Regions from separate parts of the Cellulosimicrobium sp. GQ32 genome, predicted to be linked through region 1. Evidence: riboswitches for the same ligand, from Rfam matches in the RefSeq annotation. Region 1 holds a riboswitch; each other region holds the start of a gene.
The links. Region 1 has a riboswitch for thiamine pyrophosphate ahead of AC6CH9_RS15565 (TenA family protein). Riboswitches for the same ligand answer to the same signal wherever they lie in the genome.
Positions count from the first base shown of each region.

Region 2: linked by a shared signal. The riboswitch ahead of thiD (bifunctional hydroxymethylpyrimidine kinase/phosphomethylpyrimidine kinase) and the one ahead of AC6CH9_RS15565 (TenA family protein) in region 1 are both predicted to bind thiamine pyrophosphate.
Region 3: linked by a shared signal. The riboswitch ahead of thiO (glycine oxidase ThiO) and the one ahead of AC6CH9_RS15565 (TenA family protein) in region 1 are both predicted to bind thiamine pyrophosphate.
Region 4: linked by a shared signal. The riboswitch ahead of AC6CH9_RS05395 (ECF transporter S component) and the one ahead of AC6CH9_RS15565 (TenA family protein) in region 1 are both predicted to bind thiamine pyrophosphate.

Region 1 is NZ_JCAXEP010000009.1:204,800-212,212, forward strand. Features, by position in the region: gene AC6CH9_RS15540 (NAD(P)/FAD-dependent oxidoreductase) at 1-314, shown strand, start outside; tRNA gene AC6CH9_RS15545 (tRNA-Leu) at 465-538, shown strand; gene AC6CH9_RS15550 (VOC family protein) at 545-940, opposite strand; gene AC6CH9_RS15555 (alpha/beta hydrolase) at 1,045-1,689, opposite strand; gene AC6CH9_RS15560 (VOC family protein) at 1,686-2,612, opposite strand; TPP riboswitch at 2,702-2,826, shown strand; gene AC6CH9_RS15565 (TenA family protein) at 2,817-3,569, shown strand; gene AC6CH9_RS15570 (helix-turn-helix domain-containing protein) at 3,675-4,178, shown strand; gene AC6CH9_RS15575 (DUF6882 domain-containing protein) at 4,280-5,257, shown strand; gene AC6CH9_RS15580 (ClpP family protease) at 5,355-5,960, opposite strand; gene AC6CH9_RS15585 (ClpP family protease) at 5,960-6,598, opposite strand; partial or broken gene AC6CH9_RS15590 (fibronectin type III domain-containing protein) at 6,695-7,413, opposite strand, start outside.
Region 2 is NZ_JCAXEP010000007.1:223,155-230,567, forward strand. Features, by position in the region: gene pheT (phenylalanine--tRNA ligase subunit beta) at 1-1,743, shown strand, start outside; gene AC6CH9_RS13630 (SDR family oxidoreductase) at 1,740-2,618, shown strand; gene AC6CH9_RS13635 (YceI family protein) at 2,825-3,571, shown strand; gene AC6CH9_RS13640 (hypothetical protein) at 3,583-3,786, opposite strand; TPP riboswitch at 3,895-3,988, shown strand; gene thiD (bifunctional hydroxymethylpyrimidine kinase/phosphomethylpyrimidine kinase) at 3,981-4,949, shown strand; gene AC6CH9_RS13650 (hypothetical protein) at 4,984-5,250, opposite strand; gene AC6CH9_RS13655 (quinone oxidoreductase family protein) at 5,262-6,254, opposite strand; gene AC6CH9_RS13660 (ABC transporter ATP-binding protein) at 6,264-7,148, opposite strand; gene AC6CH9_RS13665 (FadR/GntR family transcriptional regulator) at 7,145-7,413, opposite strand, start outside.
Region 3 is NZ_JCAXEP010000003.1:307,591-315,003, reverse strand. Features, by position in the region: gene AC6CH9_RS07490 (thiazole synthase) at 1-197, opposite strand, end outside; gene thiS (sulfur carrier protein ThiS) at 207-440, opposite strand; gene thiO (glycine oxidase ThiO) at 446-1,819, opposite strand; TPP riboswitch at 1,824-1,903, opposite strand; gene thiE (thiamine phosphate synthase) at 1,956-2,681, shown strand; gene guaA (glutamine-hydrolyzing GMP synthase) at 2,725-4,338, shown strand; gene AC6CH9_RS07465 (glycosyltransferase family 4 protein) at 4,343-5,503, opposite strand; gene AC6CH9_RS07460 (hypothetical protein) at 5,684-6,457, shown strand; gene AC6CH9_RS07455 (hypothetical protein) at 6,640-7,215, opposite strand; gene AC6CH9_RS07450 (PspC domain-containing protein) at 7,215-7,413, opposite strand, start outside.
Region 4 is NZ_JCAXEP010000002.1:365,760-373,172, forward strand. Features, by position in the region: gene AC6CH9_RS05375 (Rv2578c family radical SAM protein) at 1-168, opposite strand, end outside; gene AC6CH9_RS05380 (hypothetical protein) at 200-1,429, opposite strand; gene AC6CH9_RS05385 (hypothetical protein) at 1,417-1,989, opposite strand; gene AC6CH9_RS05390 (hypothetical protein) at 1,986-2,957, opposite strand; TPP riboswitch at 3,113-3,232, shown strand; gene AC6CH9_RS05395 (ECF transporter S component) at 3,342-4,049, shown strand; gene AC6CH9_RS05400 (ABC transporter ATP-binding protein) at 4,042-5,898, shown strand; gene AC6CH9_RS05405 (energy-coupling factor transporter transmembrane component T family protein) at 5,895-6,683, shown strand; gene AC6CH9_RS05410 (peptidoglycan DD-metalloendopeptidase family protein) at 6,714-7,382, opposite strand.

The DNA.
Region 1 (7,413 bases):
TGTTCGGCGTGTTCAAGCTGCGCGGCGTGCTCGCGTGGCTCATGCACCGCAGCTACCACGTCATGGCGATGCCCACGGGCAACCGCAAGATCCGCATCTTCATCGGCTGGATCGGGCAGTTCCTCCTCGGCCGCGAGCTCGTGTCGCTCGGCTCCCTGCACGACCCGCGCGCGGAGTTCCGCGCCGCGTCGGTGCCGCCCAAGAAGGACGGCGAGCCGGTCAAGCAGACCGCGCAGGGCTCGGCGGCCGCGGCGGAGTCCGGCACGGGCACCGTCGACGCCGACGACCGGACGCCGGCGGCCCAGGCGTCCTGACACCCGTCCGCACCCGCCGGGGTACCCGGCACCTGCCCGACGACGAGGGGCGAGCCGCGCGTACGGCTCGCCCCTCGCGGCGTCCTCGTCCTGGTCGGGTCGAGCGCCGACGGCCCGGTGAGAGCCGCGGTCGCGGTAGATTCGGCGCGCGCCCCCATGGCCCAACTGGCAGAGGCGGCCGGCTTAAACCCGGCGTGTTCCGGGTTCGAGTCCCGGTGGGGGCACCCAGGTCACGAGAGCCCGGTCGGGCCGTCCGGCTCGGGCGGCGGCGCGGCCTCCTGGCCGAGGACCACGACGGTGCCGTCCGGGTCCTGCACGCGCGCGACGCGCTCCCCCCACGGCTGGTCCGTGGGTGGTTCGAGCACCGGCACGCCTGCGGCGGCGAGGTGCTCGACCGCGCGGTCGCAGTCGTCGACGTACACCCACAGCACGATCCGCGTGTCCGCGGGAGGCGGCTCGCCCTGGCCCAGGCCGAGCGGAGACCCGCCCACGCGCAGGCTCACGTAGACGGGCGGCCCGTCGTCCGGGAACGCGTACTCGACGGTCCCGCGCAGCAGGTCGCGGTAGAAGTCGAGCGACCGCTCGAGGTCGGCCACGGTGAGGATCGGGAAGAGGCTGCGGAACATCGGCGTCGCTCCTCGGTGCGCACGGCGGGTGTGCTCCCATCGTGCGCGCGCGACGCCCGGCCCGCGCCCTGTGCCGCCCGCCCGGCGGGGCGTGACCCGGGGTGTCAGGTCGCTGCTCGCCCGACGACGTCGTCGAGGAACGCCCGGACGTCGGCGAGCTCGCGCGCGTCGATGCCGTGGGCGAGGCCGGGGTAGACGCGCTCGACGAGCGTCGAGCGGCCCGGCAGCCACGCGGCGGTGCGGTCGATCGCGTGCGGCGCGATGACCCGGTCGTCGGCGCCGCGGCCCCAGAAGACGGGCGGGCGCGACGCGGCGAGCGCGGCGTCGGCGGGCTGCTCCGCCGCCTGGACGAACCCGCCGAGGACGACGGTCGCCGCCACGCGCTCGGGGCGCGTGCGCAGGAGCTGGGTGGCCATGAGCCCGCCCTGGGAGAACCCGACGGGGACGACCGGCCGCTCGGGGCCGAGCTCGGCGTCGACCCAGTCCCAGACGGCCTCGGTCGCGCGCGCGACGGGCTCGGGGTCGGGGTCGCCCGGCGTGACGATCGGGAACCACGCGAAGCCGCCGTGGGGGAGGGCGAGCGGGGCGCGCAGCGAGACCCAGGGCGCACCGAGGTGCGGGCCGAGGCCGGCGAGGTCCTGCTCGTGGGAGCCGAACCCGTGCAGCAGGACGACGACGGCGCCCGCCGCGGTCGGGCTCGCAGGGTCCGCGTCGGACCGGACCGCGGCGAGCGAGGCGGAGGCGCTCATCGCGCCAGCAGCTCGTCGGTGGTCGTGCCGGGCACGGCCAGCGTGACGCGCGTGCCCCACGGGTCGTGCACGACGACGGAGCGGCCGTCGTCGGCGTGCTGCAACCTGCGGGCGCGCAGGCGGGCGACGAGCGCGTCGAGGTCGTCGCGGCCGGGCACGGTGATCGCCACGTCCCCGAGACCGAGGCTCGCGGCGCGCGGCCCGGCGCCGGCGCTGTTCCAGACGTTCATCGCGACGTGGTGGTGGTACCCGCCGGCGGACGCGAACAGGGCGCCGCTGTACTCGGTGACCGTGGCCTCGAACCCGACGGCGTCGACGTAGAAGTTGTGAGCGGTCGCGATGTCTCCGACCTGGAGATGGACGTGCCCCACGCGCCCGGCCAGCGAGGGCCCGGCGTCGAACGTCTCCTGGTCGAGGTGCGTGCGCAGGTACGCGTTCGGGTCCAGGAACTCCGTCGCCATGCGGATCTGCCCCCGCTCCCGCACCCACGTCTCGCGCGGCCGGTCGGTGTACAGCTCGACGCCGTTGCCCTCGGGGTCGGTGAAGTAGAACGCCTCGCTGACGAGGTGGTCGCTCGACCCGACGAAAGATCCGCGGCGGTCCTGCGCCGCGCGGTAGACGGTCGCGGCGAGGCTGGCGGCGTCGTCGAACAGGAACGCGGTGTGGAACAGTCCGGCCTGGCGCCGGTCGACGGCGGGCAGCCCGGGCGTGTGCACGAGGCGCAGCATGGGTGTCGTGCCGCGGCCGAGCACGCGGTGCACCTCGGTGCCGCGCGAGCGCTCCTCGAGGGGAGCGAGCGCGAACGCGCCCGTGTAGTAGGACGTCATCTGCTCGAGGTCGCCGACGCGCAGCGTGACGGCGTCCATGCTCGTGGACGGGGACAGGAGGCGGTCGCTCGGCGCGCCCGGGGTGCTCGTGGTCATGTCTGCTCCAACTTGTTGTCGCTACAACTATATTCCCACACTCCGCCGGATGCTCCCGACGCGAACGGTGCTTCCTTGCTAGGGTCGCGACGAACCACGCGGGGCGTCCCGCCCGGGCAGCCGGGCCGAGGGACTGAGACGAGCGGTACGGCCGCCCGGACCCGTCGAACCTGATCTCGCTAGCACGAGCGGAGGAACGTGGGCATGACGACGCCTGCTGCCATCACCCTGAACCCTGTCCTCGCGGACGACCCGACCGTGCTCGTCCGGAGGGGGGAGAGCGGCTTCACCGCCGACCTCGCCCGCCGGTACGCGCACCTCTTCGACGAGTTCTACGACCACCCGTTCCTCGCCGGCCTGCGTGACGGGACGGTCGAGCCGGCCGCGGTGCGGCACTACGTCGGTCAGGACCACCAGTACCTCACCGCCTACCTGCGCTGCTACGGCCTCGGCATGGCGCTCGCGCCCGACCGGTCGTGGGCCGCCTACTTCCACGAGAAGGCCGGGTTCCTGCTCGACGACGAGTCGCACGCCCACCACGCGATGTGCGACTTCCTCGGTGTGACCTACGAGGAGGCACAGACGAACCGTCTCGCCCCGAGCGCGCAGGCCTACGTCGACCACATGCTCGCCGCGGGCCGCGACTCGCTCGGCGTGCTGCTCGCCGCGCTCCTGCCGTGCCCGTGGACCTACATCTGGTCGGCGCGGCGGTTCTGGCGCGCAGAGCGGGAGGCGACGCCCGGCGCGATCGGGGCCGACCACCCCCTCGCGGGCTGGTGGGAGTTCTACGCCGCCGAGCGCACCGAGGGCGTCCTGGCCGACCTCCGGGCACGCCTCGACGCGCTCGCCGCCGACGCCGGCGAGGCGGAGCGCGCGCGCATGGAGCGCGCGTTCGAGCTGAGCTGCCGGCACGAGATCCGGTTCTGGCAGATGGCGTGGTCGATCGAGCGGTGGTGACGCCCCTCCCGGGCCGGTGAGCGCCCGACGTCGGGCCTTACGCCAGCAGCAGATCCCCGCCCGGGTGCCTCGGCACCCGGGCGGGAGCGCGGGTAGCGTGACCGCATGGACGCGACGAGCGCGGCGCCGGGCCCGGCGCCGATCGCAGTGCCGAGCAGAGCGACGGCGAGCCCCCGGTCCCGGGAGGGCGGGCGGGCGGAGCCGCTGCTGCGCCACGTCATCGGCGGGATCCTCCGGCGGGCGCGGCTCGCGCAGGGTCGCACGCTCGTCGACGTCGCGGCCTCCGCGCGCGTCTCGACCGCGTACCTGTCCGAGGTGGAGCGCGGCCGCAAGGAGGCGTCCTCCGAGGTGCTGGCGGCCGTCTGCGGCGCGCTCGGCCTGCGCCTCGTCGACCTCGTGGCCCGCACGGGTGAGGAGCTGCGCCCCGTCGCCCCGGTGCGCGTGCTCTCCTCCGTCCGGGATCGCGGCGCGCTCTCCGCGCCGCGGCACCCCGCCCCCGCCGGCGAGCCCGTGCGCGACCTCCCGGTCGCACGCACCACGACCGCGACCGCCACGCTCGCGGTGCGCCCTATCGCGCGCACCGACGACGTCCTGCTCCTCGCGGCCTGAGCCCCGCGGGACTCCGCGGGCCGAGAGCACCCGACGGGTACCTGGTCGGCACCGCGTGTCGTGCCCCGGTGCGGCGGCAGGCGCGCGGCTACCGTCGAGGGATGACGGAGCCGCAGACCGCGCACGGCACGGCAGAGCAGACCGCCCCGGCTCTCCAGGAGCTCGTCGACGACGCCGCGTTCCTCTCGCACGAGCACCAGCTCCACCTCGCCGACCACCACGGTGACGACGCATGGAGCGCCGAGATGGCGGAGGGCACGTTCACCTTCACCACCGCCACCGGTGGGACGACGACGTGCCGGCTCCAGTTCCTCGGCACGGCCGCGCCGGGCCCCGGGAGCTGGATGTGGGCGTGGAACAACGTCAACGGCTTCCCCGACGACGTGCTGCGCGCCGCCGAGAAGACCCGCGAGACCGGGCTGCGCGAGGCGACGGAGGCCGAGCTGCCGCTCACCGACGACCTCCCGTACCGCCTCGCGCTCGCGGCCAAGGCCGTCACCGGCTCCTGGACCCACTACAGCGCCCCCGTCGGCAGCGGGACGCGTGCGTGGTTCCTCCTCGACGCCGCCGGCCTCGCGCTGCCCGCGCCGAGCGTGCCGCGCGTCGTGCGGGTGCTGAGCGAGGGCCTGCTGTCCGTCACGGTCGTCGACCACCGCCGCGCGGTCGCGTCCTACGCGGCCGCGCGCGGCCTGGAGACGACGGACGACGACGGCGCGCTCGTGCTCGTGCTTCCTGACGGGAGCGTGGCCGTCCGGTTCGACGAGCGTGGCCGGATCGCCGGCATCGCGGCGACGGCGCGCCCGGTGTCCGCGCCGGCGCGCGATCCCGAGCCGGGAGCAGCGGGTCCGGACGCCCACGCGCCCGGCGCGGACACCGCCGTCGACCCGGACGCGGACCCCGCGGACGTGCCCGACGCGGACACCTCCGACGTGCCCGACGCGGACACCGCCGACTTCCCCGACGCGGACACTGCCGAGGTGCCGGAACCCGGAGAGCCCGCGGCGACGGGGGAACCGGGCCCGGCGGCCGAGCCCGCGCAGGAGCCACGTCGACGTTCCTGGTTCCGGCGACGCGGGTAGGCCCCGCGCGGCGGCGCACGGCGAGTGCTGCGTCTGCGGCCGAGAGCTGCGTCCCGGGACGCATCCGTCGACCGCGGACGCAGCGCTCGACCCGGGTTCAGGCGGCCGCAGCGAGCTTGCGCGAGGTGACGACGGCGTCCGCGACGCCGTACTCGACGGCCTGGCGCGCGGTGAGCACGAGGTCGCGGTCGGTGTCCGCGCGCAGGCGCTCGACGGTCTGCCCCGTGTGGCGGGACAGGACCTCTTCCGTCTCGGACCGGATCCGCAGGATCTCCTCGGCCTGGATCGACAGGTCGGAGATGGTGCCCTCGCCGCCGCCCGACGGCTGGTGCAGCAGCACGCGCGAGTGCTCGAGCACGAACCGCTTGCCCGGCGTCCCCGCCGCGAGCAGGACGGCCGCGGCCGACGCCGCCTGGCCCATGCAGATGGTCGACACGTCGCAGCGGACGAACTGCATCGTGTCGTAGATCGCCATGAGCGCGGTCGCGGAGCCACCGGGGGAGTTGATGTACAGGCCGATCTCCTGGTCCGGGGCGTCGGACTCCAGGTGGAGGAGCTGAGCCATGACGACGTTCGCGACGCCGTCGTCGATCTCCGTGCCGAGGAAGACGATGCGCTCCGACAGCAGACGGGAGAAGACGTCGAACGCGCGCTCCCCGAGCGGAGTCTTCTCGACGACCGTCGGGATCGTGTAGCTCGCCATCACAGGCCCACCTTCCGAGCCGCGCGGGCGGGGCGGACGTCGTCGACGCTCTCGACGATCCGGTCGACCATGCCGTACTCGAGCGCCTGCTGGGCGGTGAACCAGCGGTCCCGGTCGGAGTCGTCGGCGATGGTCTCGACGCTCTGCCCGGTGCTCTCGGCGGTCAGCCGGTGCATGAGGCCCTTGGTGTAGACGAGGTTCTCGGCCTGGATCGCGATGTCGACCGCGGTGCCGCCGATGCCCGCCGACGGTTGGTGCATCATGATCCGCGCGTGCGGCAGCGCGAGACGTTTGCCCGGCGTGCCCGCGCACAGCAGGAACTGCCCCATGCTCGCGGCGAAGCCCATCGCGACGGTCGACACGTCGTTGGGGATGAGCCGCAGCGTGTCGTAGATGGCCAGCCCGGCGCTCACCGAGCCGCCGGGGGAGTTGATGTACAGCGCGACGTCCGCGCGCGGGTCCTCCGCCGAGAGCAGGAGGAGCTGCGCGCACAGACGGTTCGCGACGGCGTCGTCCACGGCCGTGCCGAGGACGACGATGCGCTGGTGCAGCAGGCGCGTCGTGAGCTGGTCGTCGAAGGACGACGTCGCCGGGGCGGCGGCCTCCGCGTGCGGGGTGCGTGGCGTGTGCGTGGTCATGGCACCACCGTGGCTCGGGCGAGGCCCGGACGGGCGAGGAATCTGCCGTCGGCTCATTCGCCGACGGCAGATCCTCCGACTACTCGAGCAGACGTGTCAGCGCGGCGGCCAGGGCGTGCGCTCGTACGCGGTCCCGTCGATGATCACCCAGACGTTCGCGCCGTTGTTCCGTCCGTAGACGCAGGGGAGGTCGACCCACCCGTTGGCGTTGAGAGTCCGGGTGTACGACCGTCCGGGGGCGACGATGTTGTGGTCGCCACCGAGGTCGGTCATGCACTGGAAGGAATGACTGCCCGACGGGAACGTCCCGTTCGCGTTGACGCGGTAGTTGTTGCAGACGCTGGTGTCAGCACATCCGGCGACCGAGGCAGGCGCACCTCGAGTGACCCAGGCGCGCGGCGGATCGGGGCGCTTGTCGGTCGTGAATGTGCTCTGCCCGCTCCAGGCACCGCAACCGGCCGCGTTGCATGCCCTCGCCTGAAGCCGGAAGGTCTGGTCGTAGTCGGACCCGACGTTGACCGTCTGCCCCGTGCCGGACGTGTTCTGGCTGCCGGAGAGCTGCCACTCGTAGCGCGAGATCCCGTTGCCGCCGTTCGACGAGGGCGCCGAGATCGAGAACTGGCCACGGTTGACGCCGGTACGGGACGCGGAGACCCCGGGTACTCCCGGCTTGTCGTAGGCGTTGATCGACGCCGACGCGGGGCTCGACGTCGAGGTGCCGCCCAGGTTGGTCGCGGTCACGGTGAACGTGTACGAGCCGGGGTTGAGGCCCGTGAAGTCCACCGACGTCCCGGACACCTGCCTGGTCGTCCCGC
Region 2 (7,413 bases), on a different contig from region 1:
GTCATGCTCGACCTGGGCCAGCCGCTGCACGCGTACGACCTCGAGAAGGTCGCGGCGCCGATCGTCGTGCGACGCGCGGCGTCGGGGGAGCGGCTCACGACGCTCGACGACGTCGACCGTGCCCTCGACCCCGAGGACCTGCTCATCACGGACAGCCCCGACGGCGTGCGCGCCTCCCGTGTGCTCGGGCTCGCGGGCGTCATGGGCGGTGCCTCCTCGGAGGTCGGCCCGACGACGACGGCCGTGCTCGTCGAGGCCGCGCACTTCGACCCGGTGACGGTCGCGCGCACGTCGCGCCGCCACAAGCTGTCGAGCGAGGCGGCGAAGCGGTTCGAGCGCGGCGTCGACCCGCTCCTTCCCGCGGTCGCGGCGCAGCGCGTCGTCGACCTGCTCGTCGAGCTCGGCGGCGGCACGGCTGACGACGCGGTGAGCGATCTCGACCGGGTCCCGGCGCCCACCGCGATCCGCCTCCCGGTCGGGGAGGCCGAGCGCCTCGTCGGCGTGCCGTACACGCTGGAGCAGGTCGTCGGCACGCTCGGCGCGATCGGGTGCACGGTCGACGCGGACGGCACGGAGGCCACGGGCGTGCTCGTGGTCACCCCGCCGTCGTGGCGCCCCGACCTCACGGAGCCGGCCGAGCTCGTGGAGGAGGTCGCGCGCCTCGTCGGCTACGACGAGATCCCGTCCCTGCTGCCCGCGGCGCCCGGCGGTCGCGGGCTCACGCGCGAGCAGCGCGTTCGACGGTCGGTCGCGCGGGCGCTCGCGGAGGACGGGTTCGTCGAGACGCTGAGCTACCCGTTCGTCGGCACCGCGGAGCTCGACGCGCTGCGCCTGCCCGCGGACGACGCCCGCCGACGTGCGCTGCGCCTGCTCAACCCGCTCGCCGACGACCGCCCGCTGATGCGCACGGACCTGCTGAGCACGCTGCTGGAGACCACGCGCCGCAACGTCGGCCGGGGGCTGGGCGACGTCGCGCTCTTCGAGATCGGCCTCGTCACGCACCCGCGGCCCGACGCGCCTGCCGCACCCGCCCTGCCGGGCGGTGTCCGGCCGAGCGACGAGGAGCTCGCTGCGATCGATGCCGCGCTGCCGTCGCAGCCGCGCCACGTGGCCGGCGTCCTCGTCGGGCGCCGCGAGCGTGCCGGCTGGTGGGGTCCGGGCCGCGCGGCGGACTGGACCGACGCGCTCGCCGCGGCGCGACGCGTCGTGGAACGCGCGGGCCTCCGGGGCGACGCGGACGTGACCGTGGTCGCCGACACCGCGCGGGCACCGTTCCACCCGGGGCGCTGCGCGCGCCTCGAGCTCGCGGACGGGACGGTCGTCGGGCACGCGGGTGAGCTGCACCCCAAGGTGGTCGAGAACCTGGGCCTTCCCGCGCGTGCGGTGGCGTTCGAGGTCGACCTCACCGCGCTCGTGGAGGGCTCGTCCGACGCGCCGGTGCAGGCGAAGCCCGTCTCGGGCTTCCCTGCGGCCAAGGAGGACCTCGCGTTCGTGGTGGACGCCGACGTGACCGCGCAGGCGCTGCGCGACGCGATCGTCGAGGGTGCCGGCGACCTGGTCGAGGAGATCGCGCTCTTCGACGTCTTCACCGGCGAGCAGGTCGGCGCGGGCCGCAAGTCGCTGGCGTTCTCGCTGCGGCTGCGCGCGGCGGACCGCACGCTCACCGCCGACGACGTCGCGCGCGTCCGCGAGGGCGCCGTGGCGTCGGCGCGCGAGCGCGTCGGCGCGGAGCTGCGGGCGTGAGCGCGGAGGGCCCGGCCGCCGTCGATGCCGCACGGACGGCGCTCGTCACCGGCGCGTCGCGCGGCATCGGCCGCGCGATCGCCGTCGGTCTCGCTGCGGCCGGCCTCGACGTCGCGCTCCTCGCGCGCGACGCGGACCGGCTCGCGGGCGTGGCCGACGAGATCGCGGCGCTCGACGGCAGCGGTGCCGGGCGTGCGGTCGTGGTGACGGCGGACGTCACCGACGCCGCGGCCGTCGCGGCCGCCGTCGCCGAGGCGGAGGGCGAGCTCGGGGGCGTCGACCTCCTCGTCAACAACGCGGGTCGGGTCGACGCCGAGGTGCCGCTCTGGGAGGCCGACCCCGACGAGTGGTGGGCGATCGTCGAGACCAACGTGCGCGGCCCGTTCCTCCTCGCGCGCGCCGTGGTGCCGGGGATGCTCGCGCGCGGCGGGGGCCGCGTCGTCGACCTCAACAGCGGCGCGGGCTCGCACGACATGGACGGCGCGAGCGCGTACAACGCGAGCAAGACGGCGCTGCTCCGGCTGGGGGCGAACCTCCACCGCTCCGGCCACGCGCGTGGGCTGCGCACGTTCGAGGTCTCGCCCGGCGTGGTGCAGACCGACATGACCGCGTCGATGGCCATGCACGAGGGCCGCACCGAGTGGACCCCGGTCGAGCGCACGGTCGAGATGGTCGTCGCGATCGCCCGGGGCGAGCTCGACGCGTTCTCGGGCGCGTTCGTCCGCGTGACGCACGACTCTCCGGAGTCCCTGCGGGCCGCGGCGGACGAGGCCGCGCGCCGCGGGGACTCGTTGCCGGGCCCCGACGCGCGCCGGCTGCGCGTGACCCGCTGGGGCGCGGACGACCCGATGCCGGGAGAGCTCCCGGCCCGCTGACCTCTGGGCGACCGGTCGTGGCACGCTCCGCGGCGTCGCGCACCGGACGCGTCGCAGGCCCGTCGCACTCCGGACCCGCAGCGCCGCCCGACCTCACCGGTCGGGCGGCGCTCGCGCGTCCTGGGGGTGACTTGCGGAGCCGTGGACCGCGGGCACGAGGAGGAGATCACCCGGCATCTAGTTGAAGCTTCACTCAGTCATCGGGGATGCTGTCCTGGACACCTGACCAGTACCGGGCGGACACCGACGTCGCGGCTCGACGACGCCCGGGAGCGACGTATGACGACCGCACGCCCTGTCCGACAGTGGAACGGCCTGACCGTCCCCGAGGCCGGCACCTACGCCCTCGACGAGGCGCACAAGCGCATCGGGTTCACCGGGATGCACATGATGGTGTCGCCCGTGCGGGGGAGTTCACCCGGGCGCGCGCGACGATCCTGGTCGGTGCGGACCCGTGCGCGTCGGCCGTCTCCGCGACCATCGAGACCGCGAGCCTCACGACGCACCACGAGGAGCGCGACGCGCACCTGCGCAGCCCCGACTTCCTCGACGTGGACGCGTACCCGACGATCGAGTTCCGCAGCACCTCGGTCGACTGGCAGGGCGAGCAGCAGGACCAGATCCTCGCGTGGGCGCGACTGCGGAACCGCTCGCCCGAGCGCGCGGAGCTCGCGCCGGAGCGCGTGCAGCCCCGGGCCGCGCAGTCGGGGCGGTTCCTCGTCCACGGGCTGCTCACCGTCCGGGGCGTCACCCACCGGACCGTCCTCTCGATGCAGTACGGGGGCGCGCGCCGCGACCCGTACGGCCGGGACATCTTCGGCTTCCACGCCGCGGGCGAGATCGACCGGGAGAGCTTCGGCCTCGTCTGGAACGTGCTCCTCGAGACCGGCGGGTTCCTCGTGGGCAAGAAGATCGGCCTCGAGATCGCGGGCGAGGCGATCCACCAGGGCTGACGTCCCGTCCGTCAGGGTGCGTCGAGCACGACCGCCGCACGGTCGACCCAGACGTGCCACACGCCGCGCACGGGGTGGACGTGCTCGAACGCGACGCGGTCGCCGTCGTCGTGCGTCAGGACGCCGGCCAGCACGACGCGGCGCCCGCGGCGGTCGACGGTCGACCAGCGGGCGGGGACCGGAGGGCGCAGCGGCGTCGCGGAGGAGCCCGGCACGGGGCGGCGGGAAGGTCGGTGGTGCGGCATACCCAGGAGGACGCGGTCGCGCACGCGTTCTCGCGCGCGAGACCGGGTGAAACCCTCGGGCGCGCAGGACGTAGCATGGCGCGCGACACGGGGTGCCCCGCCGAGGGCTGAGATGAGACCCGTCGAACCTGCTCTGGCTCGTACCAGCGAAGGGATGTCCGGCGATGACGCTCGCCCTGCCCCAGCACGACCCCGCTCCCCGGCGCGACAGCGCCCCCCGGCCCGAGGCCGGCCGCACGCCCGGTCCGGACGTCGACACCGGCGCCCGGCCCTCGCGGCCGCGCGTCCTGTCGATCGCCGGGACGGACCCGACCGGGGGGGCGGGCATCCAGGCGGACCTCAAGTCCTTCGCCGCCCACGGCGCCTACGGCATGGCCGTCACGACGGCGCTCGTCGCGCAGAACACGCACGGCGTGCGGTCCGTGCACGTTCCCGGCCCCGCGTTCCTGCGCGCGCAGCTCGACGCGGTGTCCGACGACGTCGAGATCGACGCCGTGAAGATCGGCATGGTCGCCGACGAGGCGAACGCGCGCGAGATCGGGGCATGGCTCGACGCTCTCGCCGCGGCCCGGTCCGACGCCGGGGTCCCGCGGCCCTGGGTGGTGCTCGACCCCGTCATGGTCGCCACGTCGGGGCACCGACTGCTCGACCCGGGTGCGGAGCAGGCCGTGCGCGACCTCGCGGCCCGGGCCGACGTCGTGACGCCCAACTTGCCCGAGCTCGCCGTCCTCGCGGGACGCGACGTCGCGACGACGTGGGACGACGCGCTGGCGCAGGCCGCGTCCTACGCGACGGCGAGCGGCGCCGTCGTGCTGCTCAAGGGCGGCCACCTCACCGGCGCGACGTCGCCGGACGCCCTCGTCGTGCCGTCTGCTCCGTCGGCGGACGGGGTGCCGACCGTCACGACGTTCGACGCGGAGCGCGTGGACACGCCCCACACGCACGGCACCGGGTGCTCGCTCTCCGCGGCGCTCGCTGCCCTGCGGCCCCAGCGCGAGAGCTGGGAGGACGCGGCGCGCGAGGGCAAGGAGTGGCTCACCGGTGCGCTGCGTGGCGGCGCGGCGCTGCGCGTCGGGACGGGCCGGGGCCCGGTCGACCACCTGCACGCCTCGTCGCCCGTCGTGCCGCGCTGACGCTCGGACGGCGCGCGAGCAGCGGTCACGTCGGTCAGGCGCGCGTCACGTCCTCCTCGGCCGTCGCGTAGACGCACTCGTAGCCCGGTGGGACCCAGCGCCACCGCGCGTCGACGTCACGGATCGCGACGCCGTCGGGGCGGTCGGCGACGCACGCGTCCGCCTGCTGGCGCAGCCCGACCGTCACCCAGTACACGGCGAGCGCCGCGGCGAGCAGGACGGCGAGGACCGTCACGGCGCGGCGCAGGGCGGGGGAGGGTCCGCCGTCGGACCCGTCCTCCTCGCCGGGCCTCGCGGGCACCCAGTCCCAGCTCACGCGGTGTCGGGGACGAGCAGGACCTTGCCCGTGGTCGCGCGGCCCTCCAGCGCCCGGTGGGCGTCCGCGGCGTCGGCGAGCGGGAACGTGGCGCCGACGCGCACGTGCAGCGTGCCGCCCGCGACCGCGCCGAGCACCTCGGTCGCGCGCTCGACGAGCTCGGCGCGCGTCGCGGTGTGGTCGGCGAGCTTGGGCCGCGTGAGGAAGAGCGACCCGCCCGCGTTGAGGCGCTGCGGGTCGAACGGCGGGACCTGCCCGGACGAGCCGCCGTAGAGCACGAGCGTGCCCCGGCGGTGCAGCGATGCGAGCGACGCGTCGAACGTGTCCTTGCCGACCGAGTCGTACACCGCCGCGACGCCCTCGCCGCCCGTGAGCCCGCGCACGACCTCGGGCAGCTCGGCGGTGAGGTCGGCGAACGCCGTGTACTGGATCGCGTGCTCGGCGCCCGCGCCGCGGGACAGCTCCGCCTTCTCGGGCGTCGAGACCGTGGAGATCACGTGCGCGCCCCGCGCCACGAGCATCTGTGTCAGGAGCAGCCCGACGCCGCCCGCGCCCGCGTGCACGAGCACACGGTCGCCCGGGCGCACGGGGTACGACGACGTGCACAGGTAGTGCGCCGTGAGTCCCTGGAGCGCGACGGCGGTCGCGTCCTCGAGCGACACGGCGTCGGGGACGTGCAGCGCCTGCGCCGCGTCCACGAGGACGAGGTCCGCGTACGACCCGGGCGCCTCGGTCCACACGACGCGGTCGCCGACGGCGAAGCCCTCGACGCCCTCGCCCAGCCCGGCGACGATGCCCGCCCCCTCGCTCCCCACGACGTGCGGGTACTCCATCGCGTACACGCCGGAGCGCTTGTACGTGTCGATGAAGTTCACGCCCGCCACGGCGGACCGGACGAGCAGCTTTCCGGGACCCGGCGAGGGGTCAGGCAGCTCGGTGTAGTCGAGGACCTCGGGGCCGCCCGCCGCGCGGGCCACGATCGCGTGCATGGCCCCAGCCTAGGGTCGTGCGGGTGCCGAGGCCGCGGCCTGGGCCGCTCCGGTGCCGGACGCCGTCCCGACGGCGGCAGCGTCCTCACCGACGATGCGGGGCGGACGCGCGTGCCCGGCCGTCGCGTGCCAGCGCCCGAACCGGCGCTCGACGTGCACCGGGTGGCCGAAGCAACGCGTGACGTGCTCGGTGACGAGCACGTCCTGCGCGGCACCCGCGACGACGACGCGGCCGCGCGCGAGCAGGAGCGCGTGGCTCGTCGTGGTCGGCAGCTCTTCCAGGTGGTGCGTCACCAGCACCGAGGCGACGTGCGGCCGGGTCGCGCGCACGGCGTCGAGCGTCTCGAGGAGCTGCTCGCGCGCGGCGACGTCGAGCCCGGTGGACGGTTCGTCGAGCAGCAGGAGGGCGGGGTCGGGCAGGAGGGCGCGCGCCACGAGCGCCCGCCCCCGCTCGCCCTGGGAGAGGGTCGGCCAGGGGTCGTGCGCGCGGTGCGCGAGACCGAGGTCGGCGACGAGGCCGCGCGCGAGGGTGACCTCGTCCGGGGTCGGCTGCCAGCGCGGGCGCCAGTCGACGGTCCCCGTGAGGCCGGTCAGGGTCACCTCGAGCACGGTCAGCGGCGAGCGCAGGTCGTGACGTGGGTCGACGTGGCCGATCCGGCGGTGCAACGTCTGGACGTCCACGCGGCCCAGGCGCTCGTCGAGCACGTGGACCGTGCCCCGGGTCGGGTGCCGGCGCGCCCCGCAGAGCCCGAGGATAGTGCTCTTGCCCGCGCCGTTCGGGCCGAGCAGCGCCCAGTGCTCGCCCGCCCGGACGACGAGGTCGACGCCGTCGAGGATCGCCCGCCCCTCCCGCACCAGGTCGACGCCGCGCAGGGACAGGACCTCGGCGCTCACCGGTCACCACCCGTCGCGCCGGGCTCGCGCCCAGCGACTTTCGCGTGGACGGCCGCGAGGTGCTCGCGCGCCGCCACGGACGCACGCACGGCGTCGCGGTCGCGCACCGCGTGGAGGATCGCCTCGTGCGCGTCCTGGTCGTGCCGGTGCGCCTCGCCCGCGCGGTCGAGGTCGACCATCGCGACCATCGCGCGACGCAGGCGCGGTACGAAGGTCGCGAACAGCTCGCCGAGCACGGCGTTGTGCGCGGCGGCGACGACCGACC
Region 3 (7,413 bases), on a different contig from region 1:
ACGGCGACGCGTCGCATCGCGACCGTCGTCAGGGCGGTGCCCGACGCGACGAGCGCGTCCTCGAGCGTGAGCAGGTTCGCCGCCCCGCCGGTGCCCATGACGAGGCGCGACCCGATGGTCGTGCCGGCGACGACGAGCGGGTCGTCGCCGTCGGACGGTCGGCTCGCGGGCGCGGGGGAGATGTCGGTCGTGGTCACGGGTCCTCCTCAGCCGCCCTGGACGGCGGTGACGATCTCGATGCGGTCGCCGGGCGCGACGACGGTCGTCGCCCACGAGCCGCGCGGCACCACGGCGTCGCCCACCGCGACGGCGACACCCTGCGGCGTCCCGTCGGCGACGTACGCGGGCACGAGCGCCGCGACGAGCTGCTCGAGGTGCACGGGGGCGTCGAGCGGGTACGGCTCGCCGTTGACGAGCGCGGTCGGAGCGGGTGCGATCACGGGAATCACCTCGGTGTCGTGGTGGAAAAGTCGGCCGACCGGCCGGCGCCGAACCCGGGGTCGTTCCCCGGATCCGATGCGAACCGGGGGACAGCCCCGGGTTCGGCGAAGCGGTCGGTGCGGGTCGGGGAGAGGGCGGCGGCGACGTCGGCGGGGAGCGGGGTGCCGGTGAGGCCGGCGACGACCGCGTCGGCGGTGAGCGGTGCGAGCAGGATGCCGTTGCGCCCGTGCCCGGTCGCGAGGTGCAGCCCCGGGACGCCGGTCGGGCCGACGAGCGGCAGGTTGTCCGGGGTCGCGGGGCGCGCCCGGGGCGTCACGTCGACGAGCGCGGCCTCGTCGATCCCGGGCAGCAGGGCGCGCGCGTCGCGCAGCAGGGCGAAGACGCCGCCCGCGGTCGCTCGCCGGTCGTCGGGGTTCTCCTCGGTCGTCGCGCCGACGACGACCTCGCGGTGCCCCGCGCAGCCGTGACCCTGTCCGTCGGGTACGGGGTCGCGCGGCACGACGTACACCGGCCGCCCCTGCACGACCCCGCGCACCACGTGCTCGAGCGCGAGGTCCGGTCCGGCGTCGAGGCGCAGCGTCTGCCCCTTGACCGGCCGTGTCGGCACGACGACGCCCGGCACGTCCGCGAGCAGCGCGCCGGACTCCCAGCCCGCCGCGACGACGACCGCGCCCGCCGCGTGGAGCCGGCCCGCGTCGTCGTGCACCCCGACGACCCGCCCGGCGGGGTCGAGCGCGAGCCGCGTCGCGGTCGCCCGCACGACGGCGGCGCGCATCTCGGCACCGCTGTCCGCGCCCGCGAGCGCCCTCGGCCCGGCGCGCCCGCCGAGCGCGCCGAGCAGCGCCGCGTGCGTCGCACGCGGGTCGACCGCGTGGTCGGCCGGGGCCCAGGCCGCGCCCGCGACCCTCGGGCCCAGGTAGGGCTCGCGTCGGCGCGCGTCGGCCACCGTGAGCTCGTGCGACGCGAGGCCGTGCGCGGCGTGGAGGGCGAGGAGGCGCCGGAGCAGCGCGAGGTCGTCGCCGTCGTACGCGACCGTGAGGGTGCCCGCGGTGCGCAGGCCGACGTCGGCACCGGTCGCGGCGTGCAGGTCGGCCGCGAAGCCGGGCCATGCCGCGGCGGCGGCGAGGTGCAGGCGCAGCGCGTCGTCCTCGCCGAAGTCGGCCTCGGTGACCGGGGCGAGCATCCCGGCGGCGGCGTGCGTCGCGCCGTCGCCCGGCGACGGGTCGAGCACCGTGACGGTCAGCCCCGCACGCGCGGCGCGCCACGCCACGGCGAGCCCCACGATCCCGCCACCCACGACGACGACGTCGCGCGCGCCGTCGGGCAGGGCAGGACCGGCTCCCGGCGAGCGGGGCCCAGGACGGACAGGGGTGTGCATGCGCGCTCCCTTCGCTGGCATGACCCAGATCAGGTTCGACGGTCGGCTCCGACGCCCTCTCAGCCCCGTGCGGGGCTCCCGTGCTGTCGGCCACAGTACCGCCTGCCCCGGGCACGCCGACGCTAGGCTCCGGCGGGTGAGCCCCGAGACCTTCGCCACTCCCGCCACCCACGCGCTGCCGGCTCCGGACGCCGCGCGCACCCGCCTCGCCGACGCGCGCCTCTACCTGTGCACCGACGCGCGCGAGGAGCGCGGCGACCTCGAGGACTTCCTCCGGGCGGCGCTCGCCGGTGGTGTCGACGTGGTCCAGCTCCGCGACAAGACGCTCGACGCGGCGCGCGAGCTCGAGCTCCAGGAGCTCGTCGCGCGGGTCGCGACGGAGCACGGCGCGCTGTGGGCCGTCAACGACCGGGCCGACGTCGCACGGCTGACCGGGGCGCCCGTGGTGCACATGGGGCAGCGTGACCTGCCCGTCCCTGCGGTGCGAGCCCTGCTCGGCGGCGGCCCCGTGCTCGGCCGGTCGACGCACTCGGCCGACCAGGCCGCCGCCGCCGAGGCGGACCCGGACGTCGACTACTTCTGCGTCGGCCCCCTGTGGGCGACGCCGACCAAGCCCGGCCGCGCCGCCGTCGGGCTCGACCTGCTGCGCGACGTCGCCGCGACGCGTCCTGCCACCCCGTGGTTCGCCATCGGCGGGATCGACGCGGACCGGCTGGACGCCGTCCTCGACGCCGGGGCGGACCGCGTCGTCGTGGTGCGGGCGATCACGCAGGCGCCGGACCCGGAGGCCGCGGCCCGGGTGCTGCGCGGGCGGGTCGCCGAGCGAGCGGCCGAGCGCGCCGCCGAGCCCACCGGCGCCTGAGACGCGGGACGGGACCGCGCCGCGCGGCGACTATCCTGGAGCGGTGACGTCACCCGCCACCGCTCCCGACACCCCCACCACCGCCGAGGTCGCCGCGACCCCGCGCCCCGTGCTCGTCGTCGACTTCGGCGCCCAGTACGCGCAGCTCATCGCGCGCCGTGTGCGCGAGGCCAAGGTCTACTCCGAGATCGTGCCGCACACCTTCACGGTCGAGCAGATGCTCGCGAAGGACCCGGTGGCGATCATCCTCTCCGGCGGTCCGTCGTCGGTGTACGCGACCGGCGCCCCGTTCGTCGACCCGGCGCTGTTCGCCGCCGGCGTGCCCGTCATGGGCATCTGCTACGGCTTCCAGGCCATGGCGAAGGCGCTCGGTGGCGAGGTCGCCCAGACGGGCCTGCGCGAGTACGGCGGCACCGAGGTCGAGGTGTGCGCCGCGGGCGTGCTGCTCGACGGCACGCCGCAGAACCAGACCACGTGGATGAGCCACGGCGACGCCGTGCTCCGCGCGCCCGAGGGCTTCGAGGTCCTCGCGACGTCGGCCGGCTCGCCCGTCGCGGCGTTCGAGGACACGTCGCGCCGCCTCTACGGCGTGCAGTGGCACCCCGAGGTCAAGCACTCCGCGCACGGCCAGACCGTGCTGGAGCACTTCCTGTACGACGGCGCGGGGCTGGCCCCGGACTGGACGCCCGGCAACGTCATCGCGGACCAGGTCGCGGCGATCCGCGCCCAGGTCGGCGACGCGCGCGTCATCTGCGCGCTCTCCGGCGGCGTCGACTCCGCGGTCGCGGCGGCGCTCGTGCAGCGCGCGGTGGGCGACCAGCTCACGTGCGTGCACGTGGACCACGGCCTCATGCGCGCGGGCGAGGTCGAGCAGATCGAGCGCGACTTCGTCGCGGCGACCGGCGTCAACCTCGTGATCCGCGACGAGAAGGAGCGGTTCCTCACCGCGCTCGCGGGGCACAGCGACCCTGAGACCAAGCGCAAGATCATCGGCCGCGAGTTCATTCGCGTGTTCGAGGACTCCGCGCGCCAGATCGTCGAGGACGCGGGCGAGCACGGGGCCGAGGTCAAGTTCCTCGTCCAGGGCACGCTGTACCCGGACGTCGTCGAGTCCGGCGGCGGCGAGGGCGCGGCGAACATCAAGAGCCACCACAACGTCGGCGGCCTGCCCGACGACCTGCAGTTCTCGCTCGTCGAGCCGCTGCGCACGCTGTTCAAGGACGAGGTCCGCGCCGTCGGCCGCGAGCTCGGCGTGCCCGAGGAGATCGTCGCCCGCCAGCCGTTCCCCGGTCCCGGCCTCGGCATCCGCATCGTCGGCGAGGTCACGGCGGACCGCCTGGAGACGCTGCGCGCCGCCGACGCGATCGCGCGCGAGGAGCTGACCAAGGCGGGACTCGACAACGAGATCTGGCAGTGCCCCGTCGTGCTGCTCGCCGACGTGCGCTCGGTCGGCGTCCAGGGCGACGGCCGCACCTACGGCCACCCGATCGTGCTGCGCCCCGTCTCGTCCGAGGACGCGATGACGGCGGACTGGACGCGCCTGCCCTACGACGTGCTGTCCGTCATCTCGACGCGCATCACCAACGAGGTCTCCGAGGTCAACCGCGTCGTGCTCGACGTGACGAGCAAGCCCCCGGGCACCATCGAGTGGGAGTGACCCCCTAGCGGGACGGACGGGCCCGACGATCCACGGCGATCGTCGCGGCCCGTCCGTATGCCCGCTCCACGTCGGCGAGCACGCGCGGCCAGCCCGCCGACGACGGCACGTCGCGGTTGTGCGTGACGATCCGGTCGAGCAGACCGTCCTCGGTCGCGAGGCGCACGATCGCGTCGGTGAGCCCGGCGTCGTCGTCCGCGACGAGCGCGTCGACGCCGTCCGTGAGGCGTTCCGCGACGCCCGACTGCGAGCGGGTCAGGACGGCGAGCCCGGCGGCCTGGCCCTCCAGCGCCGCGATCCCGAACGCTTCCTCGACGGCGGGCGCGGCGAACACGTCGGCGCGCGCGTAGAGCCGCTTGAGCCCCGTCGCGTCGAGGCGGCCGGGGAGCGACACGACGGACCCCAGCCCGTGCTCCGCGACGAAGCGCCGCGCGTCGGCCAGCTCGGGGCCGTCCCCGGCGAGCGTCACGTGGAGCGCGCCCTCGGGGAGGCGCGCGACGGCGTCGCGCACGACCTCGAGGAGCGGCAGCACGCGCTTGCGCGGCGCGAACCGCGTCGCCGCGACGACGTGGACGGCCGCGCCCTCCATGCGGTCGGCGCGCTCGGTGCGTGGCACGCGCCACGCGTCGAGATCGAGGCCGTTGTGCAGCACCACGACCTCGCCGTGGTCGCCGACGATGCGACGCAGGGGAGCGGCCGTCAGCTCGCTCACCGCCGACCACAGCACGGGCCAGCGTGACCACCGCACGACGCGGTCGAGCCCGGCGAACGCCCTCTCCGCCCCACCCCAGACGCTGTGCACGGTGAGCACCGCGGGCAGCCCCGCGCGCACGACCGTGCGCAGCGACGCCTGGGTCGAGGGCGTGAGCACGCCCATGTGGAGATGCACGACGTCGGGCCGGTCCGCGCGCAGGATCCGCGCCACGTGGTGCGGCGCGCGCGGGTGGACCGGGTAGCCGCCCGGGACGCGCGCGGCGAGGCGGTGGACGGTGACCTCCCCGTCCTGCTCGGTGGTGACGCCGTGCGCGCCGGGGCGCGCAGGCGTCGTGCAGACGACCGTGACGTCGTGACCGGCGGCCGCCTGCTGCTGCGCGAGGCGCGCGACCTGGGTCTCGATCCCGCCGAGCAGGGGAAGGTAGCAGTCCGTCAGGTGGGTGATGCGCACGGACGGCATCCTCCCATCCGGGCATGGCGCTGAGGCGCGCGTTCGCCGCGCGGTCCGTCGTCGTCGTCGCTAGCGTGGGTCCCGTATGGGTGGTTCGACCGCCCTGCGGCGGACCCGCGCCCGCGGGTCGCGGACCGTGGTGCGGCAGCAGGTGGGTCCTGACGAAGGGGAGAACGCGCCATGTCGAGCACCGTCACCGTCACACCGGCCAAGGGGGCGCGGGGCATCGGCCTCGTGTCGATCATCGCCGGCATCGTCCTCCTCCTCGCGGGCATCGGCACCTGGATCGTGGTGGCGAACCAGCTGTCCGCCGAGGAGATCACCGTCTCGGACGACGCGTCGTTCCTGGCGGGCCGCCACGTCAACGGGCCGCTCACCGCGTACGCGCAGGCCGAGGTCATCAACAAGCACGCGCTCGAGGCGAGCGGCGGCCAGACGTACGCCGAGCTCGACCAGGACGACCCGACCCGGCAGACCGTCATGACGGCGTCGTTCCTGCGGGCGTCGCTGTTCACGTCCGTCGTCGCGTTCGGGGTGTGCGCCCTGGTCATGGGGCTCGGCATCCTGTTCATCCTCGTCGGCATCGCGCTGCGGCGACTCGCGGGCGGCCCCAGCGTCGCGGTCGAGACGCCGGGCGCGTACACGTCGTCGGGCGACCTGTCGGACGCGGGACGCCACGCCGCGCCCTCGCACGCGGAGCCCGCGCCGACCGCGCCGCCGGTCCGCCCCGAGCCCACGCGCCCGGTCGAGGCGCCGGGCCGTACGTCCGCGCTCTCGACGCCCGGTGCCGAGGCCCGCGCGGCCGCGACGCCGGTCGAGCCGACGGGCGCCGCGGGGACGGGCACCCCGTCCGCCCCGGGGGCGTCGCCGGCCGCGTCGCCCGACACCACGACGCCCACGACCGGCCCCACGGGCACCCCGCCCGAGCGCCGGGGTGACGAGCCCACCCCCTGATCGTCCCGGCCGTCCGTCCGGACGCCGAGGACCCGTTCCCGCCGGGTCGCACCGGGGAGAGCGCGAGGGGCGGCGTCGCTCGGACACGGCGAGGGGCCGTGGCACACGTGCCACGGCCCCTCGCCGTGTCTCGGCCCGCCGTCTCTCGCCCGCGGTCGCCCACGAGGGAGGCGGGACCGGGCTCAGCCTCGTCGGCGCCGGGCCCCCGAGACGATCGACCCGACCACGAGCGTGAGACCCGCCGCGGCGAGCACGACGATCGTGGCCAGCCCGAGGTCGACGCGCGCGCCGAGCGCGGCGGCGAGGACGACGACGCCGAACGCGACGATGACGAATCCCCACACGATCGTGGAGACGCGAGGGCCGCGCCGGACGGGCGGCGGGGGTTCGACGGGTGCGGCGGGCGCGGTGGGCGTCGTGGACGTCCCCGGGAGGGACGGCCCTGCGGGCGGGACGGCGCCGGAGGTCGGGCCGGACGTCGTCGGGCCACCGGGAGCTGCGAGCGGGTGCGCGGGGGCTGCCGGTCCGGGCACGTCCAGGACGGAGGTCTCCCCGTCCTGCGCCCGCGCGGCGGGCAGGGGCTCCGTGGGACGCGGGTCGGACACCGACCGCGCGGCGAGCGGCTCCGTGGCCGGAGGCTCGGTGGACAGCGGCACCGTCGGGTGGGCGTCCGCCTCCGCGTCCCGGGCCTGCGGGGTGTCGAACAGCTCGTCGCCGAGCGGCCGCGTGTCGTCGTCGCGGCGTGCTGAGTCGTTCATCAGTCCTCCTCGATCGTGATCTGGCCGGCGCCGACCTCGACCCGCAGCACGAGCAGCGGGTCGTCGCCGGACTGGACCTCGTCGTTGTCGAACGTGACCGGCTGCGTGCTGACGCCGCCGATCTCCTGCCGGTCACCGTCGACGTGCCAGCGGGCGTTCCCCGCGAGCACCTGGACCTCCGCGCGCACCGGGACGCCG
Region 4 (7,413 bases), on a different contig from region 1:
CGGCATGCGCGACATCGCCGGGACCTTGGACAGCGCGCTCTTGGCGGTCACCTCGTGGAAGGTGATGCCTGCGAACTCTGGCGTGCGGACGCTGCGCACGAGGCCGACGCGCTCCAGCCCCGGGAGCGCGCCGTCGTCCGCACCGAGCGTCTGTCCGTCCCACCGCACGCACTGATTCGAACAGATGTTCGAATCCTTGTCAACGACGCAGCTCCCGGCGCAGCCACCAGCGGGCGATCCACGGGATCGCGGCCAGGGCGATCGCGGTCGTCAGGACGACGACGAGGTCGGTGGTCGAGGCCTCGCCCGCGGCGATGAGCGCACGGCCGAGGAGCCAGACGACGAGAGCCGACACACCGACGAAGACCCTGACGACGTACCCGAACCGCGGCGCCAGCCACCCGCGCGCCCGGGCGCCGAGGTCGGCGAGCGCCGTCCGCACGCGCGCCGTCGGTGCGGACGGGTCGGGCGGGCGAGGAACGACGTCGGGGTCGCGCGCCGGCAGGTTCACGACGACGTCGGCGCGGACGCGCGCGTCGATCGCCGTGGCGACCACGTCGCGCGTGAGCCCGGGGTGCAAGGTCGGTTCGACGGGGACGGTGAACCCGTCCGCCCCGGTGAGGAACCGCGCCCCGTCGGGACGGCACGTCATGACCTCGCACTCGTCGAACAGGACCGTCGACGCCCCCTGCGGGGTGACGAGGCTGACGCCCACGTCAGCCACCACCAGGAAGACCGGCGATCCCGCACGCGGGAACCTCCTGCCCACGAGCACGGCCTCGGACCAGGACGGGGCTGCGTCGAGACCTGCCCACTCGAGCGTCCTGGCGGGCACCTGGACCAGGGCGTCGGACCACACCTCGCGGGCCACGGCGCGCAGGTCGTCGACCGACAGCGCCTCGATCTCCGCCCGGCCGTGGTCCGGGTGCTCCAGCGGGCGGCCGTACAGGAGGCTCAACGCGTAGCCGGGCAGCATCTGCGCTGCCAGCTCCGGCGCGTCGAGCTCGCGCAGCATGCGCGAGCGCACGACGTCGAGCTCGTCCTGCTCGATCCGCCCCGCGCGCAGGCGCGCCAAGGTGTCCACGAACGCGCCGACGGCGGCGTCCTGCTGGTCGGGAAGCGTGTCGGCGTAGAGCGTGATCGTGGCGTGCTCGCCGTCGCGCGGCGTGTAGTCCGCGTCGGCGGTGTAGGAGTAGCCGCCGTCCTGGCGCAGGTCGCGGAAGAGCGCTCGGCCGGCGACCTGCGCGAACGCCGTCGCTGCCGCGGTGCGCGGCACGACCGCGTCGAGGACGATGGAGCCGTCCTGCCCGACGAACGACGCCGGGGTCGTCGGTAGCGCGGTCGTCGGCGCCGGGGTGGCGAACCGCGTACCCGCGGGCAGATCGATCGCGAGACCGGGAGGGACTCGGTCGTCGGTCAGGAAGAGCACGCAGTTGTCGCGCGTGAACCGCTCCCGGGCCCAGGCACGGACGTCCTCCGCGGTGACGCGCGCTGCGCCGAGCTCGTCGTACCCGGCGAGGCCGTATCCCCGCGCTCCGTAGCGCCAGACCCGCATCGCCCGCGCCGGGCCCCCGACCGGCCCGCGGCCTCGGTCCGTAGGATCCCCCTCTCGACCTCGAGCCGGTCGGTGGGCAGATCGCGCAGCGCGGAGCAGACCCCACCGAGGAATCGCACGACCTCGTCGGGAGTCCCCGTGACGTGGAACAGGGTGTACGTGTCGGCGGTGAGGCCGTTGGAGTGCACCTCGGTGAGGTTCTGGTCGAAGAGCGCAAGATGCTCGACGAGGTGGGTGATGCCCGAGGTCGCGAGCGTCTCGTCCGCCCGGCCGACCCGGAACACGAGCCCTGCCGTCACGTCTCCCCGGCGTGGGGCGAGCAGCACCGGCACGCCGTCGACCGTCGTCGACCCCACGAAGCCCGCGAGGTCGGTCAGGCCGGCCGCGTCGTTCCCGGGCGCCGACGGGCTCGTGCCGCTCGGTGCCGTGCTCATGCTTCTCCTTGTGTCTCGCTGCGGAACGCTGCCTCTCGGAAGCGCACGAGGTCACCCGCCGGGTCCTCGAGGTAGTCCCACGGTTCGGGGGGCACCCGCTCCCCCATCGCGCGGAAGTGCGGTGCGGCGGCGGCCGCGTGCCCGCCGAGCGAGTAGACGAGCGCGAAGGCTCCGTGAGCCTCGGCCCCCTGCACGCCGAGGGAGGCGTCCGGGTGCAGCACCGATCGTGCGGCGTGCTCTCGCAGCTCGTCCCGGACGGCCGCGGACGCGAGGTGCGCCCGGCCGGACCTGCTGTCGGAGTCGGCCCAGCGCTCGAGGTGCGCCGTCGCGACCAGGGCGCCCGCCGGGGAGCCGCTGGGGGAGCCGGCCGCGCACTCCCGTGCGAACGCGAAGGCGTCCTCCCACGTGCCGCCCCACTTGGGACACAGCTGCTGGAGCAGCTGCGCCTGTGCGGCGAAGACGTGCGGATGGTGAGCCGCGAGGCGGCGATACCGCCGCCGCGCCTCACCGTGCCCGAGCTCGAGCCCTCGCGCCGTGGCCAGCCGCGTGCTCCACGCCGGGGCGAGGTCGGGCCGCCGTGCGCACACGTCGACGAGCAGCCGCTCGGCGCGTCCGAGCATCGCGTGGAACTGCTCGAACTGGGCGGCAGAGACGTGCCGTGCACGGTCTCGCGTGCGGACCTCCCACCCCGCCCGCACGTAGCGGGCGGCGAGCAGGGTGACCAGCACGTCGTCCGGACGGTCCGCCACGCTGCGCTCCAGCCCTGACTCGATGCCGTCGAGTCGTGCCAGGTGCTCGACGACCGCCACCAGGTCGTCGACGCTGCCCACCCCGTGGAGCATGCATCGCAGGGCGTCCCAGTCCCCACGGCGCGCCGTCTCCCGGAACGGGGCCAGCACGGGGACCGCGTCGAAGGCGTCGACGATCGGCGGACCGAGGGTGGGGGCCCCGGCGGACGAGCTGGTCATGGCACCTTCTCCGGACACGGTGCGCGCTCCCACCCGGCACCCGACCTGGCGGCTCTCTCGCACGAGCGGACGCAGAGTAGCAGGCGCGGTGTTGCTGACGTCACACCGGGCCGCCGTGCTTGTCGACGCGCGGCCCAGGCCCTAGGGTCGCGGGTACACAGCCCCCGGGGAGCGCACGAGCGCTGAGAGTGCAGGCCGGACACCCGTCCCCCCTGCAGACCCGTGGAACCTGATCTGGTTCGTACCAGCGAAGGGAGCAGGGCCGACGTCACCGTCCCCTGCGCGCTCGTGCCCGCGCGCCCCGCGCGAGGCCGTGCGTGCGGACCGAGGCGGTGGCGCGCCGTCGTGCACCCCTCGCCCCGGGGGCCCGACGGAGGGAACCGCATGGCCGAGCCCCGCACCACCCCGCAGCAGACGACCCCGAGCGCCGCCCCCGGGGCGGCCGTCGGGACGACCGACGACCCGACCACCGGGACGGCGGTCCGCGCCCTCCCGGCGACGCCCCCGCGTGCCGCGCGCCGCCGAGGCCTGACCCTGCACGAGACGGTGCTGGTCGCCGTCCTCGGGGTCGTCTTCGGGTTCGTGTACTGGGCGTTCGTACAGCTCTGGGCCCCTCTGCAGCTCGCGATGGGCCCGCTCGCGGACCTCGCCGCGAACGTCCTCGCGGGCGCGTGGATCGTCGTCGGCCCGCTGACCACGTACATCGTGCGCAAGCCGGGGGTCGGCATCCTCGCCGAGACCCTGGCCGCGCTCGTCGAGGTCGTCTTCCTCGCCTCCCCCGCCGGGCCGCTCCTGCTCGTCGTGGGCCTGGTCCAGGGCCTCGGCGCCGAGCTGCCGTTCGCGCTCACGCGCTACCGCCGGTTCGGCTGGTGGGTGTTCGTCGCGTCCGGCGTGAGCGCCGCGCTCGTCACGTTCGCCTTCAACGCGGTGCGCTTCGGCTGGCTCGGACAGGACTACGCGATGCTCCGGCTGGGTGTCCAGGTCGTGTCGTGCGTCGTGCTGTGCGGCCTCGCGGCCCGCGTCCTCGGCGACGCGCTCGCCCGGACGGGTGCCCTCGACGCGTTCGCGATCGGCGCTGCCCACCGTGGCTGAGCGCGCCGCCCCCGACGCACCCGAGACCGCCTCTCCGGACGTCGCCCCGGGCGACGCCGTCACCGCCGAGGCCGTGACCGTGCACCTCGGGCACCACGGTGCCCTGGTGCTCGACGGCGTCGACGTCACCGTCCCGGCCGGGTCCAGCCTGCTGGTGCTCGGCCCGTCCGGGTGCGGCAAGTCGACCCTCCTGCGTGCGCTCGTCGGCGTCGTGCCGCACACGCTCCCGGGCACCGTCGCGGGCGGGCTCCGCGTGGCCGGCCTCGACCCGCGCGAGGTGCCGCCGCCCGTGCTCGCGGCCCGCGTGGGCCTCGTCCAGCAGCGGCCCGGCGACCAGCTCTGCCTGGCGCGCGTGGACGAGGAGCTGCGGTTCGCGCTCGAGAACCGCGGCGCCGACCCCCGCACCATGGACGACCGCGCGGTCGCCGCGCTCTCCGCGGTCGGCGCCGCGCACCTGCACGACCGCCCGACCCACGCCCTGTCGGGCGGCGAGGCGCAGCGCGTCGCGGTCGCCGCCGCGCTCGTCGCCGACCCGGAGCTCGTCGTCCTCGACGAGCCCACCGCGCTCCTGGACCCCGCTGCCGCCCACGAGGTCGGGGCGCTCGTCGCCGGCCTCGCCCGGGCACCCGGGCCCGACGGCGAGGGGTCGTCCCACGGGTCCCCTCACCGCTCCGTCGTGCTCGTCGAGCATCGCCTGGACGACCTGGGCGCGCTGCCCGACGCGACCCTGGCGCTCGGCCGCGACGGGCGGGTCGTCGCGCACGGCCCCACGCACCGCGTCCTGCGCGAGCACGCGCGCGACCTCGCCGACCTGGGGTGCTGGCTGCCGCTCGCCGTCCGCCTGGAGCAGGCGGGCGCCCCGGAGCCGCTCGGCTCGCCCGAGACCGACGACTGGCTGGTCGACCTCGTGCACGCCTCGCCGGTGCGCTCGACGACCACGGACCGCCCTCTGGACGCGGCCCCTGCGGCAACGCGCCCGGTCGTGCTCCGGGCGCGCGGGCTCGCCGTCCACCGAGGCGGCCTCGGCGCGGGACGCACCCGCCGGGGCGAGCACCCCGTCGTGCGCGACGTCGACCTCGACGTCCGCGCGGGCGAGGTGCTCGCCGTCGTCGGGCCCAACGGAGGCGGCAAGTCGACGCTCCTGCGCGGCCTGGCGGGGCTCGAGCGCACCACGGGCGAGGTCGCGACCGCGACGGGCGATCCCGTCGCGATGGTCTTCCAGGACCCCGAGCACCAGCTCGTCGCCCGCACCGTGCGCGAGGAGGTCGCCTGGTCGGCGCGCCTCGCCCGCCTCTCCGACGTCGCCGCGCGCGTCGAGGCGACCATCGCCGCGTTCGGGCTCGCGCACCTCGCCGACGCGAACCCGTACCGGCTCTCGGGCGGCGAGCAGCGGCGTCTGTCCCTCGCGACGGCGACCGTGCTCGACCCGCCGGTCCTCCTCGCCGACGAACCGACGTTCGGCCTGGACCGTGCCCAGGCCCACGCGGCCGCCCGCGTCCTGCGCGACCGCGCCGACGCGGGAGGCGCCGTGGTCCTCGTCTCGCACGACCTCTCGCTCGTCGCGGCGATCGCCGACCGGGTCGCCGTGGTCGTGGACGGCGCGCTCGCCACGGTCGCGGAGCCGCCCGCGGTCCTCGCCGACGACGCGCTGTGCGCGCTCGCGGGACTGCGCCGAACCCCGCTGCTCGACTGGTGGGCACGGACCGGTCGTGCGCGCGGCGTCGACCCGGGCGCGCTCGTACGCGCTCTCGACACCGCCTGCGACGCGGCGCGCGACGCCGTAGCGAGCACCGGAGGTCCGGGCGTACCGGAACCCGGGGCCCTCGTCCCCGCGGAGGTGGCCCCGTGACCGCGCTCCCTCCGTCCGTCCTCGAGCGCTGGAACCCGACGGTGAAGCTCGCCACCGTGCTCCTCCTGTCCACCGGCGCGCTGCTCGTCACCGACCCGGTCACCCCCGCGACCGCCTGGCTGCTGACGGTCGCGGCCCTGCTCGTGCTCGGCCGAGTGCCGGTGGGCACGCTCGCGCTGGCCCACGTCCCGTTCGGGGTCTTCGCGGCGAGCCTTCTCGTCGTCAACGTCGTGACCCGCCCGGGCGGCGACGACGTCGCGCTCGGGCCGCTCACCGTCGGCGCGGACGGCGTCACGATCGGTGCCGCGCTCGCCTTGCGCACGCTGTTCGTCGGGGCGCTGTCGCTCGTGCTCGTCCTCACGACCGACCCCGTGCGCCTCATGACGAGCCTCCACCAGCACGCTCGCCTCCCGGCGACCTGGACGTTCGCGGTGCTCGCCGCGCACCGGCTCCTCGTCGAGCTTCCCGACGCCTGGCACACGATCCGCTGCGCCCAGGCGGTGCGCGACCCCCGGCGACGTGGCGGCCGGCTCCCCCGATCCCCGCGGTCGCTGAGCGCGGCGGCCTTCGCCCTCCTCGTCGGAGCGGTGCGCCGGTCCGAGCGGCTGACGGTCGCGCTCGAGTCGCGCGGCCTGGGCGCCGGCCCTCGGTCGACGTCGCGCCCCGTGACCCTGGGCGCGCCCGACGTCGCCGCGGCGGGCGCGGTGCTCGCCCTCGCCGGGGCGCTCGTCGCGATCGGCGTCCTGGCGGGGTGGGTCACGGGGATCGGCGCGCTCACCGCCTGAGGCGAGCGCGTCGGGCGGGCCCGGACAGCCTCAGGCGCGCTCGACCACCGCTCCCTCGGCCGGGACCCCGATCTCGACCGTGCCCGTCCGGCCATGCCGCCCGTGCTCGCGGTAGGCGCGGAACGCGGGCGGCACGCCCCGCGCGACGTGGGCGTCGGGGCCGTCCATGACCTGGACGTGCACGTGCGGCTGCGTCGAGTTCCCCGAGTTCCCGCACCGTCCCACCACGTCGCCGGTCGTGAGCCGCTGTCCCGGGCGCACCGCGACCGACCCGCGCCGCAGGTGGGCGAGCACCACGAAGACCCCTGGCGTGCCCAGCGCGAGCACCACGTGGTTGCCCGCGAGCGCCGCGCCGCCCGCGCGTGCTCGGGACGCCTGCGTGAGCGCGTACCCGAGCAGCGCGGACGGCGAGCGCCGGGCCTCGTGGTCGGGTTCGTCGCCGTGCACCGCGACGACGGTGCCAGGGGCGGGGGCGAGGACGGGCAGGCCGAACGCGAGGAACCGCTCCGGCGGCTCGGTGCCGAGCACGGTGCGCCAGTCGCGCACGTCCGCGGTGCGCCGGCCGCGGACCGCGACGAAGTCGATCGCGTACGTCGTGGCGAACAGGTGCGTGCCGTGGCTCGGGACGCGCCGCGCCGGGCTGTTCTGCACGAGCCAGGTCCCGGTGAAGGGCAGCGCGAGCTCGACCGGTCCGGTCACGTCGCCTCCCCTCGCGCCCGGGCGTGCGGGC